2 linked regions of the Gluconacetobacter diazotrophicus PA1 5 genome follow. Each later gene encodes a partner of the first gene's protein in a complex. Links are inferred from orthologs where the notes say so. Each region holds a gene or a part of one and is shown on either strand. Other genes may lie near its edges.

Region 1 (15,857 bases):
AATGATGGTTGCGTTAGCAGCAACCGGTGCAGCCGCCATCAGTGTGGTGGCGAGTAATGCCGTGCGGAGACGCATTATTTTCGTCCTCTTGATCATCCGTTCGAGTAACCGTCAAACCATAGACGGTCGGCCTCAGCGTGATGCTTAACCCCCTATAGATCTTCCGGTTCCGGCTTAGGAACCCATCTCGTAGGCAGAGCAGGCATTACCGTTGTGCACCGTGTTGAAAAGGCAACAGTTTGTTTCGGGTGGATTACGTGTTGGTTGGGTACGTTTCGCCGAAGATATTATCGGGTGGGCGGCGGATCGGCGGTGGTCGACCGCGGGCAGGCCACGCCGGTGTGCGGTAATCGCGACATATGTGGTCCCGCCGCCACAGAGAAGCCGCAATCAGGAAGGCGGCCTGTTCAGGCCGCGCATCCTTCCGCCAAAAGAATATCGCGGACCACCGCGTCCGGGACGTCGCGGCAGGTGAAGGCCTGCCCGATCCCGCGCACCAGGACGAAGGACAGGCGTCCGTCGCGCATTTTCTTGTCCCGCTGCATATGCGCGATCAACCGGTCGGCCGAGAACGTTTCGCCAACGTCGCTGATCCGCGCCGGCATGCCCAGCCGCTCCAGATGGGCGGTGACGCGGTTCAGGTCGGTGCGGTCGCAGAACCCCATCCGGACCGACGCCAGGAACGCCAGGCGCAGGCCGATCGACACGGCCTCGCCATGCAGCAGGCGGCCGTCATAGCCCAGTTCGGCCTCCAGCGCGTGGCCGAACGTATGGCCCAGGTTGAGTAGTGCGCGGCCGTCCGATTTCTTTTCTTCCCGCTCGTCGTCGCCGACGACATGGGCCTTGAACGCGCAGGCCTGGCGGACGGCCTCGGCCCGGATATCGGCGTCACCGTCCAGTACGGCCTGGCCGTTGGCTTCGCACCATTCGAACAGGGCGGCATCGCCGATCAGGCCGGATTTGACGATCTCGGCATAGCCGGCGCGGACCTCGCGCGCCGGCAGGCTGGCCAGCGTCGTGGTATCCACCAGCACCGCCAGCGGCTGATGGAAGGCGCCCAGCAGGTTCTTGCCGAACGGGGTGTTGATCCCCGTCTTGCCGCCCACCGACGAATCGACCTGCGACAGCAGCGTCGTCGGGATCTGCACGAAGGGCAGGCCGCGCAGGGTGGTGGCGGCGGCAAATCCCGCCAGGTCGCCCACCACGCCGCCGCCCAGGGCGATCACCGTGGTGCCGCGCTCGACCCCCATGTCCAGCAGCGCGTTGGTCACGCGCTCGTATTCGGCCATTGTCTTCGACCCTTCCCCGGGCGGGACGACGATCGTTTCCGCCCGGATCGCGCCCTCGGCCAGCCCGGCCAGCAGGCGCGGCAGGTGCAGCGTCGCGACGGTCGAATCGGTCACGACCACCACACGCTTTTGCGGCAGGACCGGGGCCAGCAGGATTCCGGCATGGCGCAGCAGGTCCTCGCCGATGGTCACGTCGTAGCGCCAGCGTTCCAGGATCACGGGGACGAGTCGCGGCGGCTTCGCCAGGGTCAGGGCGCTGATGACGGTGGCGGCACTCTGGTCCACGCTTTCTTCTCCACAATCCACGGTGATGTTCGCTTCGGCATAGACCGGATGCCGGATTTCCATCAGGGCCGCCAGGATGTCGCGCGGGTTGCCCTCGTTCAGCAGGGGCCGGTGGGTCCGCCCCTGGACGCGGCGCACCAGCACCGGCAGCGGGCACCGCAGCCAGACCGAGGTCGCGCGGTCGCGGATGACCGCGCGGGTCACCGGGTCCATGAACGCGCCGCCGCCCGTCGCCAGCACCAGCGGGTGGCCGCTCAGGATGCGGCGGATGACGCGGTGCTCGCCCTTGCGGAATTCGGCCTCGCCATACCGGCGGAACAGGTCGGCGATGGAACATCCGGCCGCGCGCTCGATTTCCACGTCGGCATCGACGAAGGGCATGCCCAGCCGTGCCGCGATCCGCCGGCCGATCGTCGTCTTGCCCGCCCCCATCAGCCCGACCAGCACGACGCTGCGCTCGTGCGGTCCCGGGGCGCGCGGGCCCGGCCTGTCGGGCCTGTCGGCGGCAACCAGGGCATCGAGGTCGAACGCCAGGAACGGGGCGTCGCGCCCCCCGGCGGGGGACAGGTCGGTACTCTCGGGGGCTGGCGGTTCGATCGGACGTGACATGATCGCAAACCTAACATACAGCAGAGGCACCAAGCCATGACGGTTCGCGAACGGTCCTGCCCGCTCGCGCCGCCGCGTGGCGTCATCGCGTCGGGGTTGGGTTATGCAGCGTATCCTGTTGGCTCTTGCGGGTATCGTGGTCCTGGCCGCCGCGGGGGGATTCGTCTCGCTGGGGGCCTTCCCGCCGCCGGCTCCGACCCTGCCGGTGCACAAGGACCTGCCGTCGGATCGTTTCGCCCATCCCTGAGCCGGGGATCGTGAGCGCGCAGGCCGAGGCGTTCCTCGAAATGCTGGCGGCCGAACGGGGTGCCGCCGCGAACACGCTGAAGGCCTATGGCCGGGACCTGGACGATTTCGCCGCCCACGCCCGGCAGGCGGGCCGGTCGCTCCATGACGCCGATTCCGCCCTGCTGCGCGATTACATGGGCAGCCTGGCTCGTGCCGGACTGTCGCCGCGGACCCAGGCGCGGCGCCTGTCCTGCCTGAAGCAGTTTCACCTGTTCCTGGCGCGCGAGGGCGTGCGGCAGGACAATCCGGCCGAACTGCTGGACACGCCGCGCCTGCCCGCGACGCTGCCCCGCTTCCTGACCGAGGACGAGGTCGATGCCCTGCTGGCCGCCTGCGTTCCCCCGCCCGATGGCGGCGCGGCGCGGCGGTGGCTGGTGGCCCGCGCCGCGCTGGAAATGCTGTATGCGTCCGGCCTGCGGATATCCGAACTGCTGGCGCTGCCCCGGCGCGGCCTGGGCCGTGACGCGCAGATGCTGATGGTACGCGGCAAGGGCGGGCGCGAGCGACTCGTGCCCCTGTCGGCGGCGGCCCGGGCGGCGGCCGAGGCGCTGATCGCCCATGACGGGCCCCGCCGCAGCCCATACCTGTTTCCCGGCCGCGCGCCGGACCGGCCGCTGACGCGGCAGGGGTTCGACCGCATCCTGCACGACGTCGCGCTACGCGCCGGGCTGGACCCGGCCCGGCTGTCCCCGCACGTACTGCGTCATTCCTTCGCCACGCACATGCTGGCCCGGGGGGCCGACCTGCGGGCGCTGCAGGTCCTGCTGGGCCATGCCGACATCGCCACGACCCAGATCTATACCCACGTCCTGGCCGAACGGCTGCGCCAGGCGGTCGAGGCCTATCACCCGCTGGCGCGTGGCGGGGACGGAGAAACCCGCTGAAAACCGTCCCGGTTGTGGTTTCGCTGCGGAATAGACTTGGCAGGATTCGTGGCTGTGCTATCCGCACCGCATGCGCCAGTTTCTAGATTTCGAAAAGTCGGTCGCCGAGCTTGAGAACAAGATCGACGAGCTTCGCAAGATGTCCGAGCCCGATGGCATCAATCTTGCCGAAGAAATCGCCCGCCTGACGGACAAGTCCGAAAAGCAGCTTCGCGCGGCCTATGCCAAGCTGAGCCCGTGGCAGAAGGTCCAGGTCGCCCGCCATGCCCAGCGTCCGCACGCCGCGGACTACATCGGCACGCTGATCCAGGATTTCACGCCCCTGGCCGGCGACCGGCTGTTCGGCGAGGACAAGGCGGTGATCGGCGGCATAGGCCGGTTCCAGAATCAGCCGGTGGTGGTGATCGGGACCGAGCGCGGTTCGGAACTGGAAAGCCGGCTGGCGCATAATTTCGGCATGGCGCGGCCCGAGGGCTATCGCAAGGCGCAGCGCCTGATGGAACTGGCGGGCCGCTTCGGCATGCCGATCCTGACCTTCATCGACACGTCGGGCGCGTGGCCCGGCATCGATGCCGAGGCACGCGGCCAGGCCGAGGCGATCGCGCGGTCCATCGACACCTGCCTGTCGGCGCCGGTGCCGGTGATCGCCACCGTGATCGGCGAGGGCGGGTCCGGCGGCGCCATCGCCCTGGGCGCGGGCGACCGGGTGATGATGCTGGAACACGCGATCTATTCGGTGATCTCGCCCGAAGCCTGCGCGTCGATCCTGTGGCGCGACCCCAAGCAGGCGACCAGCGCGGCCGAGGCGCTGAAGCTGACGGCGCAGGACCTGCTGCAACTGAAGCTGATCGACCGGATCATCCCCGAGCCGGTGGGGGGCGCCCAGCGCGACCCAGAAAGCACCATTCGCTCGGTTGGCGATTCGATCGCGGCCGAACTGCCCGACCTGCTGTCGCTCAGCGCCCCCATGCTGGTCGCGCAGCGGCGGGAAAAATTCCTCGCCATGGGCCGCGACAGCCTGAGCTGAACGGGCCCTTTACGGCGGTTCGCCCTCCGCTGGGGTGAAGCCCAGCCGTTCGATCAGTTCGCGCACGCGGTCCGCCGCGTGGCAGACGGCGGCGGCGTCCAGCCCCTTGCTGACCAGGGCCACGCCCCGCCGCCCGTCGGGCCGGCGGAACGGATAGGACCCGATATCGACGCTGGGGTGACGATCCTGGATGTCCGCCAGTCCTTCGGCCAGCGCGCCCTCGTACAACCCCAGCGCGTACCAGCTTCGCGACGTGACGGGCGTGCCGTGGCGCAGGGTCGGGGCCAGTTCCTCGAACATCGCCTGCATGATGCGTGGAACGCCCGCCATCACATGGACATTGCCGATGCTGAACCCCGGGGCGACCGAAACCGGATTGGCGATCGGCGTCGCCCCTTCCGGCAGCGTTGCCATGCGCTGGCGGGCGGCGTTGAATTCACCCGGGGGAAAATGCGCTTCCAGCAGGCGGAACGAATCGGGATGGACCGACCACGGCACGCCGAACGCCTCGGCAATGCAGGGGGCGGTGATGTCGTCATGGGTGGGGCCGATTCCGCCCGTGGTGAAAATATGATCGAAGCGCGCCCGCACGTCGCAGACCGTGCCGACGATGACCGCGCGCTGGTCGGGAATGACCCGAACTTCCGCCAATGTGATGCCCAGTTCGGTCAGGCGCCGCGCGATATATTGCACGTTCACATCCTGGGTCCGGCCTGACAGGATTTCATTGCCGATGACCAGGATGCAGGCAGTCGGGTTCATGAACGTGCTCCCGGTTTGCAGTATGATGCCAATATGAACCGTACCGCCCGGCAGGGCCAGAGAGGAGGAACGCGATGATGATGGGACCAATCTGCGGCGCGCCGCGATGCGTCTGGGATCTGCGGGCCACGCTGGGCGAGGGGCCCGTCTGGTCCGAGGGCGAGCAGGCACTGTATTTCGTCGATATCGTCGGCCGGGCGATCCATCGCTACCGGCCGGAAAGCGGCGAGACGATGACGTGGCTTGCCCCGAATCGCCCCGGCTTCCTGGTGCCGTCGAACGACGGGACCTTCCTGTGCGGCCTGAAGGACGGGCTGCACCGGTTCGACCCCGCCAGCGGACATTTCAGCCTGGACACGCTGGTGGAACCGGAATTGCCGGACAACCGCATCAATGACGGGCATGTGGACCGGTTCGGGCGCCTGTGGTTCGGCACGATGCACGACGCCGAAACCGATCCGACCGGATCGCTCTATTCCGTCAGCCAGGACCAGGGACGGTTGCACGTCCATCGCGAGGACGAGGGATATATCGTCAGCAACGGCCCCGCGCTGTCGCCCGACGGGCGGACGCTGTACCACAATCACTCGCCCGCCCGCACCGTCTATGCTTTCGATGTCGGGTCGGGCGGTGTGCTGTCGAATCGCCGGGTCTTCGCGACGCTGCAGGATGGCTACCCGGACGGGATCGCGGTGGACAGCGCGGGCTTCCTGTGGATCGGGGTGTGGGGCCGCGGGCGGATCGAGCGCCTGGCCCCCGATGGCACGCCGGTCGATCCCATTCCGCTTCCCGCCCGCAACGTCACCAAGGTCGCGTTCGGCGGGGCCGACTACCGCACCGTGTTCGTCACCACGGCGCGCAAGGGCCTGTCGCCCGAGCAACTGGACGCGGAGCCCCTGACCGGCGGACTGTTCTCGTTCGGCACCAGCATTCCCGGACAGAAACAGGCGGTGTTCCCGCTCGACCGGTCGATCGTGCTGTAAACTTAAAGAAGGTCCCGCAGCAGGGGGATCAGCGGCAGGTCGGCCTCGGGCATCGGATAGTGCGACAGGTCGTCGGCCCGGACCCAGGCCAGGGTCTGGCCCTCGCGCGGGTGGGGGACGTTCTTCCATCGCCGGCAGACATAGACGGGCATCAGCAGGTGGAAATGCCCGTAATCGTGCGACACGAATGTATAGGGGGCCAGGCACGACCGGGCGACGTCCAGCCCCAGTTCCTCGTCCAGCTCGCGGATCAGCGCCGCTTCGGGCGTTTCCCCGGTTTCGACCTTGCCGCCGGGGAATTCCCACAGGCCGGCCATCGGCTTGCCCTCGGGCCGGCGGGCCAGCAGGATTCGCCCGTCCGTATCGACCAGCGCCACGGCGGCCACCAGGATGACGCGCTTCTGTTCCGGCGTCCGGCCCGCCGGAAGCGGGGCGGACCCGACCCCGGGGTCATCCATCGCCAGGTCGGCGCGCGTCGCTTCGAACAGCAGCACGGGATGGTCCCCCGTGCCGCGCGATACGAAGGCCTGACGCCCCGATCCGGTCTCGCGAAAGCCGATGCGGCGCAGCACGGCGATCGAGGCCGGGTTGTCATGCGCGACGGCGGCGGCCACGCGTTCGATCGGCAGGGTGGCCAGCGCCCAGCGCGCGATTCGTTCCACGGTGGTCGAGGCCACCTTGCGATTCCAGTAGGGACGGCCGACCCAGTACCCGACGGTGGCCGACCGGGCGGCGGCATTCACCTGCACCCCGATACAGCCCATCAGCGAATCGGGGTCGTCCGATTCGGGGTGGGTGATGGCGAAATGATAGGCCGCGCCCCGCCGGGACAGGTCCTGGGTCGAGGCGATCCAGTCATCCGTCAGGCCGCGCGGATAGGGGAACGGCACCCGGCTGAGCATCCGGATGACGCTCCAGTCATTGACCAGCCGGTGCATCGTGCCGGCATCGGACGGCAGAAGCGTGCGCAGGCGGTAGGGCCCGGCCTGCAGGGCCGCGTCCGTCCGATCCGTTCCCAGGTCGATCGTCATGCCGTCATGCATCATGCTTTCAGGATCGGGCGGCGGGGATACCGCATTCGGCCAGCAATTCGCGCAGGCTGCGAATGACGGGGAAGACTTCCTGGTTATGGTCGCCCCCCAGTTCGTCCCACGCGGCCTGCTCCAGTTCCACGATCTCGCGGTCCTCGCTGAAGATCCGCTCGGTGAATGCGACCAGGAACGGCCACGCCATATCCAGCAGGCCGGGCACCCTGGGCCGCTTGATCGACAGCAGGCCGAACACCCGGTTGGTCATTTCCTCGGCGTCCTGCGGGACATAGACGATCCACAGATCCATGACCGGGGGGGTGCCCTCGGCCTGGATCTTCAGGGTCTGGTACGGATATTCCGTGCGGATCGTCATGACGTCGCGGTGCGCGTACTTGGCGCTGTTGTCGCGCTTCTGGCCGAAGACCAGCGCCTCGCCCAGCGGCTGCTTGCCGCCGGTCCGCGCGAAGGTGTAGCGGGCCTCGATCATGCCGGGACCGCGATCCTGTCCCAGGAAACGAGGCTTCATCTGCCCCATCTGCTTCATGTGCATGAACTGATGGTTCATATCCATCAGGTTCTCGTGCATGAAGCTGTAATGGCATTTGACGTGCCGCCCGAAACGCCGGGTCTTGTAATCCGGGTTGGTCGTCTGCGCCAGGCGGGGCAACGGTGTCGCGGCGGCGCGCTCCGGGTCGCCGGGGAAGACGAAGATCAGGCCATCCTGTTCGCGGCAGGGATAGGTGCGCACACCGTTCGGCAGCTTGCCCTTGCCCAGATACGGCACGTCGATGCAGCGGCCGGACCGGCCGTACGCCCAGCCGTGATAACAGCACTGGACCGCCTGGCCCTTCACCACGCCCTTGCTCAGCGGCACCTGGCGGTGGGCGCAGCGGTCTTCCAGCGCGAAGACTTCGCCCTCGGCGGGGCGGACCAGGGCGATCGGCTGGCCGGCATAGCGCGTGCCGATGGTCTTGCCGACCTTCAGCTCGCGCGACCAGGCCACGGGATACCAGAAATCGGGATTGGACCGGACCCGCCGCAGATCTCCTTCGGGGGTCAGGCCGGCCGGGGGGATGCTATCCGTCGAAAAAATCTGGTTCATCGTCTCTCTTGGGTTCAGGCGCTGAGGCTCGGAGCCGGCGGATCATACACGCGATCGCAGCCCTGCCGCACGATGCATTAAGGGGCTATCATTCCGTATTGGGAAATTTTTTCGGTGCCATGGCGATACCGGCATCCAGACACCCTTCTGTGGCGGTTTGACGACGCGGGGCACGCAATGATGAACGCGCCCGGCCGTCTCCGGCCTTGACGCATGTCAAAACCGCCTCCTACTGCGCGGGTGCCAGTTCGGCCGTAAGATCCTCGATGAACTGATAGGCGACGCGCCCCGACCGGCCGCCGCGCGTGACCGACCATGCGTTGGCGCGCTGCGCCAGTTCGGCGTCGGCAATCGGCAGGGCGCGTGCGGCGGCATAGGCCCGGACCATGTCGAGGAAGACGTCCTGCGCGCAGTTGTGAAAGCCGATCCACAGCCCGAATCGATCGGACAGGGAAACCTTCTCCTCGACCGCCTCGGACGGGTTGATGGCGGTGGAGCGTTCGTTGTCGATCATGTCGCGCGGCATCAGGTGCCGCCGGTTCGACGTCGCATAGAACAGCACATTGGCCGGCCGTCCCGAAATGCCGCCGTCCAGCACCGATTTCAGCGCCTTGTAATCGGCGTCCTCACTCTCGAACGACAGGTCGTCGCAGAACACGATGAACCGGCGCGAACTGTTGCGCAGCAGCGCCAGCAGGTCGGGCAGGGTGGACAGATCCTCGCGCTGGATCTCGATCAGGACCAGCCGGCCTCGGCCGGCGGGCGCGGGGCGGCCGTCGAGCAGGTTGGCCTGGGCGTGGGCGGCCTTGACCAGCGAGGACTTGCCCATGCCGCGCGCGCCCCACAGCATCGCGTTGTTGGCCGGCAGCCCGCGCGCGAAATGCAGCGTGTTCTCCAGCACCAGCCGGCGCTGGGTCGCGACGCCGCGCAGCAGGTCGATATCGACATGCGCCACGTGCCCGACCGGGGTCAGCCGGCCCTGCGCGGGATGCCAGACGAACGCGTCGGCCGCGTCCAGGCCGGCCAGCGTCGGCGGCGGGGGGGACAGCCGCTCCAGCGCACTGGCGATGCGGTCGAGAACGGGCAGCAGGTCGGAATCCATCGTCGGTCCTGTTCCAAGGCTGTAGAATGGGCCCGGAGCGCGGCGGGCCTTCGGGAATGCGAACCGACGCCTTGACGGGAAACAGGCGAAAACTATGGTCCAGTCCCGCGCCCCGCAACCCAATAATGAAGGCCGGAACGACCCCTCATGACCCTTCTTTCCGATTTCCTGGTTACCCCGGCATACGCCCAGACCGCCGGAGGCGAAGGGGGTCTCCTCAGCGCCGGCGGCATGATGTCGATCCTGCCGTACGTCGCGATGTTCGTGATCTTCTATTTCATCCTGATCCGGCCGCAGCAGCAGAAGCAGAAGCAGCTTCGCGCGCAGCTGGCGTCGCTGCGCCGCGGCGACCGCGTGCTGACGGCGGGCGGCATTGTCGCCACCGTGCAGAAGGTCCGCGACGATTCGAATGAAATGGAGGTCGAAATCGCCCCCAACGTGCGGGTGACGGTGCTGCGCGAGACCATCACCTCGGTCGTCAGCAGCAGCGCCAAGCCGGCCAACGACACCGGCGCCAAGGCTGGCTGAGGCCTTCCTACCCACGATCCCGCAGAGTTGAAGACGCCCGGTCGCCGTCCAGTACGGACAGCGACCGGGCGTTTCGCGTTTCCGGATGGCGGAAAGTCGCCATTTTTCTTCAAAAACCCACAATGTGGGTCAATAGTTCATATATTGAGTTTCTTCCTCGTCTGGCCTAGCGATTTGGGACGGGAGGGCACGATGATGGGCCATAATGACGGCAAGGGGACGGCGGCCAGCGGAACGCAGGCCCTGGAACGCGGGATCGCGATCGTCGATGCCGTGGATTCGGGACACCGGACCTTGCCTGCCATCGCGACCGCGACCGGCTGCACCCGCAGCACCACGCAACGAATCGTGCAGTCGCTGGTCCGGCTGAACTGGCTGCTTCAGCAGTCCGACGGAACCTACGACCTGGGTCCGCGCCTGGCGGCGCTGTCCCAGCGCGCGCGGGCCGAGACCTCGCTGGCCACGCTGGCACGGCCCGTGGCCGAGCGGCTGGGGGCGGAAACGCGCGACACAGTGCATGTGGGTGTGCGCTCCGGCGCCGACATTCTCTATCTGGACAAGATCCCCGGACAGCGGGGCCTGGAAATGCGCTCGCGCGTCAGGCAGCGCATGAGGCTGGCCCTGACCGGGATCGGGCGTGCCCTGATGCTGGACCTGGACGAGGACGAGTGGGGCCTGCTGTTCGATGCCGCCCGGCCCGATGCCACGCCGGATGAGCGCACGGCGTGGGTGGAGCGGATGCGCGCCTATCGGGCCGAGGGCTGCGTGTTCGACCTGGAGGATAACGAGATCGGGATTCGCTGTGTCGCGGCCCCGGTGCGCGATCGTGACGGACGGATCGTCGTGGCGCTGAGCGTTGCCAGCGCCACGCCCTATCTGTCGCCCGTGCGCATGCAGGCCCTGGCGCCGGTCGTGCGCCGCGCGGCGGCCGACCTGTCGGCCCGGCTGGGATGGAGGTCCGATGTCCGTGCCGCATGAACAACCCGGGGACGGAGCCCTGATCGCGATCGACTGGGGAACCTCCGCGCTGCGGGCCTGGCGCATGGCGGCGGATGGCACGGTGCTGGACGCGGCCAGCGGGCCGTGGGGCATCCTGAACCTGCCGGAGGGCGGGTTTCCGGCGGCGCTGGTGGCGCTGCTGGCCGACTGGCCGGATGCGGCGGGCCTGAAGCTGATCGCGTGCGGGATGATCGGCAGCGTGAACGGCTGGCACGAGGTCCCCTATGTCGACTGCCCGGCCGATGCCGCCGCCCTGGCCCGGGCGCTGGGGCGGCCGCACATGGGCGGCGCGGTGCCGGGAATCGTGCCCGGCCTGCGGCAGTTCCAGCCCCTGCCGGACGTGATGCGGGGCGAGGAGACCCAGATCGTCGGCGCGCTGGCGCTGCACCCGGACCTGTCCCACGCCGCGACGCTGATCCTGCCCGGAACCCATTCCAAGTGGGTGACGGTGCGTCATGGACGGATCACGGGCTTCCACACCGCCATGACGGGCGAACTGTTCGCCGTGCTGTCCCAGCACAGCATCCTGGGTCGCCCGGCGGAAGGCGCCGAACCGGTGGCCGAGGACGAGGCCCGCGCGGCCTTCCGTCGTGGCGTCCAGGCGGCTTCGTCGTCCCGCCAGGGGGTGGCCCCGCTGCTGTTCTCGGCCCGCAGCCTGTTCCTGACCGGCGGCCTGGGCGCGGCCGCCACGCGGGATTACCTGTCCGGCCTGCTGGTCGGGGACGAGATCCGCGCCTTCCTGGCCGACAGGACGGAGATGTTGCCGACCGTCCTGGTGGGCGAGGACCGGCTGTGCGGCCTGTACGCCCAGGCGTTCGAAATGCTGGGCGCCCCGGTGCCGCGCCTGGTCGGCAACACCGCGCCGGCCGGGCTGTACCGCATCGCGGTGGAAGCCGGATACCTGCGGCCGACCCCCGAGGAAGATACGACACACGGAGATACGACATGATGACGTTCGACCGCGCCCTGGACGTCTGCCCCCTGGTCGCCATCCTACGCGGCATCCGCCCGGACGAGGTGCTGGACATCGGTCAGGCGCTGGTCGAAGCGGGCTTCGCGATCATCGAGGTGCCGATGAACTCGCCCGAGCCGCTGCGCAGCATCCGCCTGCTTCAGGATCGCTTCGGGGATGCCGCGCTGATCGGGGCGGGGACCGTGCTGTCCGCCGAAATGGTGGGGCAGGTGGCCGATGCCGGAGGGCGGCTGATCGTCATGCCGCATGCCGATGTCGCGGTCATCGGCGCGGCCCGTGCCGCCGGCATGGCCTGCACCCCCGGCGTCGCCACCCCGACCGAGGGCTTCGCGGCGCTGGCCGCGGGGGCTGCGGCGCTGAAGCTGTTCCCGGCCGAGCAGATTGGCCCGGGGGCGTTGAAGGCGTGGCGCAGCGTCTTTCCCGCCGGTACGCGCTTCATCCCCGTGGGCGGGATCACTCCCGACACGATGGACCCCTGGGTGACGGCCGGCGCGGCGGGGTTCGGGCTGGGATCGGCGCTCTATCGTGCCGGGCGGTCGGCGGGCGAGGTCGGCGCGACGGCGCGGCTGTTTATCGCCGGCCTGGAAAAAGCCGGTCTGGAAAAATCCAGACTGGAAAAACAGGAACGGAAACGGACATGAAGATCACGAAGCTGACGACGTTCCAGGTCCCGCCGCGCTGGCTGTTCCTGAAGATCGAGACCGACGAGGGGATCAGCGGCTGGGGTGAGCCGGTGGTCGAGGGCAGGGCCGACACCGTTGCCGCCGCCGTGGCCGAACTGGCGGACTACCTGGTCGGCAAGGACCCGTTCCGCATCGAGGATCACTGGACCGTCCTGTATCGCGGCGGCTTCTACCGGGGCGGCGCGGTGCATATGAGCGCCATTGCCGGTATCGATCAGGCGCTGTGGGACATCAAGGGCCGGGCCTTCGGTGTGCCGGTGCACGATCTGCTGGGCGGGCGCTGCCGCGACCGTATCCGCGTCTATTCCTGGATCGGCGGCGACCGGCCGGCGGACACGGCCCAGGCGGTCCGCGCCGTGGTCGATCGCGGCTTTACCGCGATCAAGATGAATGCGACCGAAGAACTGCAATATGTCGACAGCCACGCCAAGGTGGACGACGTGATCGCCCGTGTCGCCGCGATCCGCGAGGAGGCGGGGCCCTATCTGGGCATCGGCGTGGATTTCCACGGCCGCGTGCACAAGCCGATGGCCAAGGTCCTGGCCAGGGAACTGGAACCCTACGACCTGATGTTCATCGAGGAGCCGGTCCTGAGCGAGCATCTGGAAGACCTGCCTGAAATCACCAAGCACACCTCGATTCCCATCGCGCTGGGCGAACGCCTGTTTTCGCGCTGGGACTTCAAGCGGGTGTTCGAACAGGGGTGCGTGGACATCATCCAGCCCGACCCGTCGCATGCCGGCGGCATCACCGAAACCCGCAAGATCGCGGCGATGGCGGAGGCCTATGACGTCGCGGTGGCGCTGCACTGCCCGCTGGGGCCGATCGCGCTGGCGGCGAACCTGCAGCTCGATGCCTTGTGCTACAATGCGTTCATCCAGGAACAGAGCCTGGGCATCCACTACAACAAGACCAACGACCTGCTGGACTATCTGGTGGATCCGGATGTCTTCGCCTATCGCGATGGGCACGTGGACATCCCGACCGGCCCCGGCCTGGGGATCGAGATCAACGAGGACTATGTCCGCGCCCGCGCCGCCGAGGGCCATCGCTGGCGCAACCGGTCTGGCGGCATCGCGACGAGGTCGTTCGCGGAATGGTAGTGTCCCGGTCCCGACACGGGTTCCTATGCCCGCTATCCCAGCCTGGCCGGCCGTTCGGTGCTGGTCACGGGGGGCGCCAGCGGCATCGGCGCGGCGCTGGTCCGCGCCTTCGCCGACCAGGGCGCGCGGGTGGCCTTCGTGGACCTGGACCGGGTAGCGGCGGACGCTCTGGCGGGCGAGGTCGCCCAGGCGGGCCGGCAGGTGCTGTTCATCCCGTGCGACGTGACCGATGTCGCGGCGTTGCGCGAGGCGGTCGCCACGGCCTTCGGTGCGCACGGGCCGGTGGACATCCTGCTGAACAATGCCGGCAACGATGCCCGCCACACGCTGGACGAGGTCGATGTCGCGATGTGGGAGCGCCTGTCCGCGATCAATATCCGCGCCCAGTTCTTCGCGGCCCAGGCCGTGGCGCCCGGGATGCGGGCGGCGGGGCGCGGGTCGATCGTCTGCCTGGGGTCGACGGGGTGGATGCAGAAGAACGCCGGCTATCCCATCTATGTCACCGCCAAGGCGGCGGTGCTGGGGCTGGTGAACGCCCTGGCGCGCGAACTGGGCCAGGACCATATCCGGGTCAACGCGCTGGTTCCCGGCTGGGTGATGACCGAACGCCAGCGCCGCCTGTGGCTGACACCCGAGGGCGAGCGGCAGATCGACCGCAGCCAGTGCCTGCCGGGCCGGGTGGAACCCGGCGACATCGCGCGCATGGCCCTGTTCCTGGCTGCCGATGACAGCCGGATGTGCAGCGGCCAGCAATTCATCGTCGATGGCGGCTGGGTCTAGGCGCGGTCGGCGGTTTACGCCCGAAACATGCAAAAAGACGAACCGTATCGTCGCCGGTCCGTTATAATCGCTCAAAAACGGAGCAGAACATGGAGGCGTACGGATATGCCGCAACGACGGGGTCCCGGCATCTGAGGAAGGCGGTGCCCGGACGGGCCGGCCTGGTCGCCGGCCTGGCGGCGGTGGCCGGGCTGATGTTCGGGCTGGATATCGGCGTGATTTCCGGTGCGCTGAGCCTGATCGCGCAGGAATTCGATGCGACCCAGTTCCAGCAGGAAGCCATCGTCGCCGCGATGATGCTGGGTGCGGCGGTCGGCGTGCCCATTGCCGGGTGGCTGTCCTTCGACCTGGGGCGCAAGCGGACGCTGGTGATCGGCGCCAGCCTGTTCATCGTCGGATCGACGGCCTGCGCATTGTCCGGGTCGGTGGGCATGCTGATCGCGGCCCGGATCGTGCTGGGGCTGGCCATCGGGATTTCGACCTTCACCGCGCCGCTCTACATCGCGGAAATCGCCGACGCGGCCAATCGCGGCGCGATGGTGTCGATCTACCAGTTGATGGTGACCATCGGCATCCTGACAGCATTCGTGTCCGACGCGCTGTTCGCCTATTTCGACGCATGGCGCTGGATGCTGGGCATCGTGGCCTTTCCGGGAATCGTGTTCCTGATCGGGGTGGCGTTCCTGCCCGCCAGCCCGCGCTGGCTGATGTTGCGCGGGCGGCGGGACGAGGCCCGGCGCGCGCTGCTGGAACTGCGTGGCCAGGCCCACGGGGTGGCGCGGGAACTGAGTGAGATCGACGCCCAGTTGCGCACGCAGGGGCGGGGATGGGCCCTGTTCCGGTCCAACCGGAATTTCCGCCGCGCCGTCTTCCTGGGGGTCATGCTGCAATGCGTCCAGCAATTCACCGGCATGAACGTGGTGATGTATTACGCCCCGCGTATCTTCGGGCTGGCCGGCTTTGCCGAGCATGCCCGCCTGTGGGGTACGGCGACGGTGGGCGGCGTGAACATGGCGGCCACCTTCATGGCGATCTGGCTGGTCGATCGCTTGGGCCGCCGGCCCATCCTGATCTGCGGCCTGATGGTCATGAGCGTCGGTATGGCCGGGCTGGGCCTGATGCTGCGCGAGGGCATGGGGCAGGGGGCGGACCAGACCATGGCGGTGGCGCTGCTGCTGTGCTTCGTCGCGGGCTTCGCCTTTTCGGCGGGGCCGCTGGTCTGGGTGCTGTGTTCCGAAATCCAGCCGCTGCAGGGGCGCGATTTCGGCATCGCCTGTTCCACCGCCACCAACTGGATTTCCAACATGATCGTGGGCGTCTCGTTCCTGACGCTGCTCGATCGGCTGGGCCGGTCCGAGACATTCTGGCTGTACGCGGGCCTGAACGCCCTGTTCGTGGTGCTGGTCGCCCTGTTCGTGCCCGAGACGAA
Region 2 (4,446 bases), 980 kb from region 1 along the record:
TTCCTCCAGGTCCTCGCGGGTCGGGATGCGCTGGGCGGTCAGCCTCGCGGCCAGGGCCTGCTCGGCGGGCGTGGGGTCCACAAGGTCCAGCCAGGGAGCGCCGGCAATATCGGCATCGCCGGTGACGGCCTGGGCCGGCTTGCCGGGCCGGTGGGCGAGAAACATGCTGTCCGTCATCCTTAAGAGGCTGCAGCGTGCATTCCGTATCGGGTGGGTTGTGCGGCCTGTCAAATCCGGCCGCGCCCGCAGGCGCGGGGCAAGAGGAGTCTGGTAATTTTGCGCCATGCGGTCCAGAACACCCGACATCCTGCATCCAAGGGTTCTGGAGAACTGACGTGAGCGCAACAGACAGATTCCTGCCGCCCGGGGCCAACAGCCTGCGCGCCGGCCCGGACCTGCGCGGCCGGTTCGGCATCTTCGGCGGCCAGTTCGTGGCCGAGACCCTGATGCCGCTGGTGCTGGAGCTGGATGCCGCCTACGCGCAGGCCAAGGCCGATCCGGCCTTCCGCCGCGAGCTGGATTACTACCTGAAGGATTACGTGGGCCGCCCCAGCCCGCTGTGGTTCGCCCGCCGCCTGACCCGGGAACTGGGCGGGGCGAAGATCTACATGAAGCGCGAGGAGCTGAACCATACCGGTTCGCACAAGCTCAACAACGTCATGGGGCAGATCCTGCTGGCGCGCCGCATGGGCCGCACCCGCATCGTCGCCGAAACCGGGGCGGGCCAGCACGGCGTCGCCACCGCCACGGTCTGCGCGCTGTTCGGCCTGAAATGCGTGATCTACATGGGCGCCACCGACGTCGAGCGGCAGAAGCCCAACGTGTTCCGCATGCGCCTGCTGGGCGCCGAGGTCGTGCCCGTGACGTCGGGTGCCGGCACGCTGAAGGACGCGATGAACGAGGCGATGCGCGACTGGGTGACCAATGTCCGCGACACCTATTTCCTGGTCGGCACGGTGGCCGGCCCGCACCCCTATCCGCAGATGGTCCGCGATTTCCAGTCGGTGATCGGCGAGGAGACGAAGGTGCAGATGCAGGAGGCCGAGGGACGGCTGCCGGATATCATCGTCGCGGCCATCGGCGGCGGTTCGAACGCCATGGGCATCTTCCACCCGTTCCTGGACGATCCTTCGGTGCGCCTGATCGGCGTCGAGGCCGCCGGGCGGGGGCTGGACAGCGGCGAGACGGCGGCCTCGATCCTGCGCGGGCGGCCGGGCGTGCTGCACGGCAACCGCACCTATCTGCTGCAGGACGCGGACGGCCAGATCGACGAGGCCCATTCGATCAGCGCCGGGCTGGATTATCCCGGCATCGGCCCGGAACATTCCTGGCTGAACGATATCGGCCGGGCCGAATATGTGGGCGCCACGGATGACGAGGCCCTGGCGGCCTTCCAGCTCTGCACCCGGACCGAAGGCATCATCCCGGCCCTGGAATGTGCGCACGGGCTGGCGCATGTGGCGAAGATCGCGCCCACCCTGGACCCGGAGACTCTGGTCGTCCTGAACGTCTCCGGCCGGGGGGACAAGGACATCTTCACCGTCGCAGCACATCTGGGAGTGACATTGTGAGCCGCATCGCCCGCCGTTTCGCGGCCCTGAAGGCGCAGGACCGTGGCGCCCTGATTCCCTACCTGCAGGCCTGCGATCCGGATTACGAGACCTCGCTGGCGCTGCTGCGTGCCATGCCCGGGGCCGGGGCCGACCTGATCGAGATCGGCGTGCCCTTCAGCGACCCCAGCGCCGACGGCCCCACCATCCAGGCCGCCGCCCGGCGCGGGCTGGCGGCCGGCGCCACCATGGCGCGCGTGCTGGAGATGGTCACCCGCTTCCGCGAGGGCGATGCCGACACGCCGATCGTGCTGATGGGCTACCTGAACCCGATCGAGGCCTATGGGCCCGCGCGCTTCTGCGCCGATGCCGCCCGGGCTGGGGTGGACGGGCTGATCGTCGTCGACCTGCCGCCCGAGGAGGCCGACCTGCTGGAAGGCCCGGCGGCGGACCACGGGCTGGACATCATCCGGCTGGTGGCGCCCACCACCGACGATACGCGCCTGCCGCTGGTCTGCCGCCATGCCTCGGGCTTCATCTATTACGTCAGCATCACCGGGGTGACTGGCACGCGCACCGCCAGCGCCGACGAACTGGCCCAGGCGCTGCCGCGCCTGCGGGCCGCGACCGACCTGCCGGTGGCCATCGGCTTCGGCATCCGCACGCCCGAACAGGCGGCGGCCGCCGTACGCGTCGCCGACGCGGCCGTGGTGGCGTCGGCGCTGATCGCCACGCTGGAGGACTCGCTGGACGCCGAGGGCCGCGCCGGACCGGACACGCTGAAGCGCGTGCTCGCGCAGCTCGAAGCCCTGGGGCGGGCGGTACGAAACGCCCGCACCTGAACCGAAGGCCCCCGCACAAGCTGGTTCTGGCATTTCCCGGCACCAGCTTGTAAGGAGGCAGGTTTCCGGGGCCGTCATGCGCCCTGCGTCATGGAGAGATGGAATGAGCTGGCTGACCGAGTACGTCCGCCCCAAGATCCGCGGTCTGCTCAAGCGCGAAGTGCCGGACAATCTGTGGACCAACTGCGAATCCTGCAGCCAGATGATCCTGGTCAAGGACCTGCAGAAGGCGATGAATGTCTGCCCGCATTGCGGCCATCACATGCGGGCGTCGGTGGCCGAGCGCTTCGGCTGGACGTTCGACGAGGGGACGTTCACGCGCATCGAACTGCCCAAGGTCCCCGTCGATCCGCTGTCGTTCCGCGACCGCAAGCGCTACACCGAGCGGCTGAAGGACGAACGGTCCAAGTCGCAACTGGATGAATCCATGGCCGTGGCGCACGGCAGGATCGGCGGGCACGACGCCGTGGTGGCGGTGATGGCGTTCGAATTCATCGCCGGCACGATGGGCGCGGCGCTGGGCGAGGCCTTCCTGGCCGCGGCGCGGCTGGCGATCCTGCAGAAGGCGCCGCTGGTCGTGTTCACCGCATCGGGCGGCGCGCGCATGCAGGAAGGCATGGTCAGCCTGATGCAGATGCCGCGCACCACGGTGGCGGTGCAGATGCTGCGGGATGCCGGCCTGCCCTATATCGTCGTGCTGACCAACCCCACCACCGGCGGCGTCACCGCTTCGTTCGCCATGCTGGGCGACGTCCAGATCAGCGAGCCCAACGCCCTGATCGGTTTCGCCGGCCAGCGGGTGATCGAGGACACGGTGCGCGAGAAACTGCCCGAGGGCTTCCAGCGTGCGGAATACCTGCTGGATCACGGCATGATCGACATGGTGGTCAAGCGCCCCGCCCTGCCGGAGATGCTGGGGCGGCTGATCGGCCTGATGAACCATCGGCATGTCAACGCCCCGGGAGCCGCGCTGGGCGGGGCCGCGCCGGTTCGGCCGGCGGCCTGATCCGCGCCGATGCCCGCCACCTCGCTGGGGCCGGAATTCGTCGGGCGCGCCGGCGCGGTGCTGGAGCGGCTGAACCGGCTGTACCCCGCCCTGATCGATCTGTCGCTGGGACGGCTGCAGGCGCTGCTGGCGCGGCTGGGCCACCCGGAACGCCACCTGCCGCCGGTGATCCATGTCGCCGGCACCAACGGCAAGGGCAGCACCTGCGCCACCCTGCGCGCCATCGGCGAACAGGCGGGCTGGCCGGTTCACGTCATGACCTCGCCGCACCTGGTGGACGTCACCGAGCGCTTCCGCGTGGCCGGCCACATCGTGTCCACCGACGCGCTGGTCGCGGTGCTGGAGGAGATCGAGCGCGTCAATGACGGAGCGCCGATCACGGTGTTCGAGGTCCTGACCGCCGCCGGCTTCCTGCTGTTCGCCCGCCATCCCGCGCGCCTGGCGATCATCGAGGTCGGGCTGGGCGGCCGCTTCGATGCCACCAACGTGCTGGAAAAGCCCGCCGCCTGCGCGATCACGTCGATTTCCATGGATCACGAGGCCTTTCTGGGCGACAGCCTGGCCGCCATCGCCGCCGAGAAGGCCGGGATCATGAAGCCCGGCGTACCTGTCGTAACCGGCCGCCAGGCGGAGGCCGCGATGGCGGTCCTGCGGGCGCAGGCCGCGCAATGCGGCGCGCCCCTGCGGGTCCGGGGCGAGGACTGGGACATTGCCGCCACGCCGGGCGGCCTGCGCTATACCGACGCGCGGGGCGCCCTGGACCTGCCGCTGCCCGGCCTGCCGGGGGCGCACCAGATCGACAATGCCGGGCTGGCCGTGGCGGCGCTGCGTGCCAGCGGGCTGGAGGTGCCCGATTCGGCGTGGGCCGGGATTGCCCATACCGTGTGGCCGGCGCGCATGCAGCGCCTGGGCGGGGCGCTGGCCGGTCTGCTGCCGCCGGGGTGGGAATTATGGCTGGATGGCGGGCACAATCCCGGCGCCGGGCAGGCCCTGGCGGACGTGTTGGCCGGCTGGTCCGACCGGCCGGTGCATCTGGTGATCGGCATGA

Evidence for each region.
Region 2: the proteins of GDI_RS10410 (region 1) and accD are in contact, whole or in part, in a solved structure (PDB 8UXZ), measured with the Escherichia coli proteins. The link is inferred for Gluconacetobacter diazotrophicus PA1 5 from one-to-one orthologs.

What each region holds. Positions count from the first base shown.
Region 1 is NC_010125.1:2,220,006-2,235,862, reverse strand. What follows is about bases 2,570-5,403. They hold GDI_RS10410 (acetyl-CoA carboxylase carboxyltransferase subunit alpha), read left to right. Parts: upstream 2,570-3,425; coding sequence 3,426-4,382; downstream 4,383-5,403. Other genes in these bases: GDI_RS10400 (SMP-30/gluconolactonase/LRE family protein), read left to right, coding at 5,219-5,403; GDI_RS10405 (competence/damage-inducible protein A), read right to left, coding at 4,392-5,144; GDI_RS10415 (tyrosine recombinase), read left to right, coding at 2,570-3,355. Also shown: GDI_RS10425 (OmpA family protein), read right to left, coding at 1-75; aroB (3-dehydroquinate synthase), read right to left, coding at 408-2,183; GDI_RS20045 (hypothetical protein), read left to right, coding at 2,287-2,430; more of GDI_RS10415, read left to right, coding at 2,438-2,569; more of GDI_RS10400, read left to right, coding at 5,404-6,127; GDI_RS10395 (bifunctional GNAT family N-acetyltransferase/(deoxy)nucleoside triphosphate pyrophosphohydrolase), read right to left, coding at 6,130-7,173; GDI_RS10390 (aromatic ring-hydroxylating oxygenase subunit alpha), read right to left, coding at 7,178-8,260; GDI_RS10385 (ATP-binding protein), read right to left, coding at 8,490-9,362; preprotein translocase subunit YajC, read left to right, coding at 9,510-9,890; GDI_RS10375 (IclR family transcriptional regulator), read left to right, coding at 10,083-10,868; GDI_RS10370 (2-dehydro-3-deoxygalactonokinase), read left to right, coding at 10,852-11,838; GDI_RS10365 (2-dehydro-3-deoxy-6-phosphogalactonate aldolase), read left to right, coding at 11,835-12,503; dgoD (galactonate dehydratase), read left to right, coding at 12,500-13,648; GDI_RS10355 (SDR family oxidoreductase), read left to right, coding at 13,691-14,428; GDI_RS10350 (sugar porter family MFS transporter), read left to right, coding at 14,518-15,857. UniProt on the Escherichia coli protein: Component of the acetyl coenzyme A carboxylase (ACC) complex. First, biotin carboxylase catalyzes the carboxylation of biotin on its carrier protein (BCCP) and then the CO(2) group is transferred by the carboxyltransferase to acetyl-CoA to form malonyl-CoA.
Region 2 is NC_010125.1:1,246,506-1,250,951, reverse strand. What follows is about bases 1,537-4,446. They hold accD (acetyl-CoA carboxylase, carboxyltransferase subunit beta), read left to right. Parts: upstream 1,537-2,495; coding sequence 2,496-3,398; downstream 3,399-4,446. Other genes in these bases: GDI_RS05940 (bifunctional folylpolyglutamate synthase/dihydrofolate synthase), read left to right, coding at 3,408-4,446; trpA (tryptophan synthase subunit alpha), read left to right, coding at 1,568-2,392; trpB (tryptophan synthase subunit beta), read left to right, coding at 1,537-1,571. In the rest of the region: GDI_RS05960 (magnesium transporter CorA family protein), read right to left, coding at 1-165; more of trpB, read left to right, coding at 336-1,536.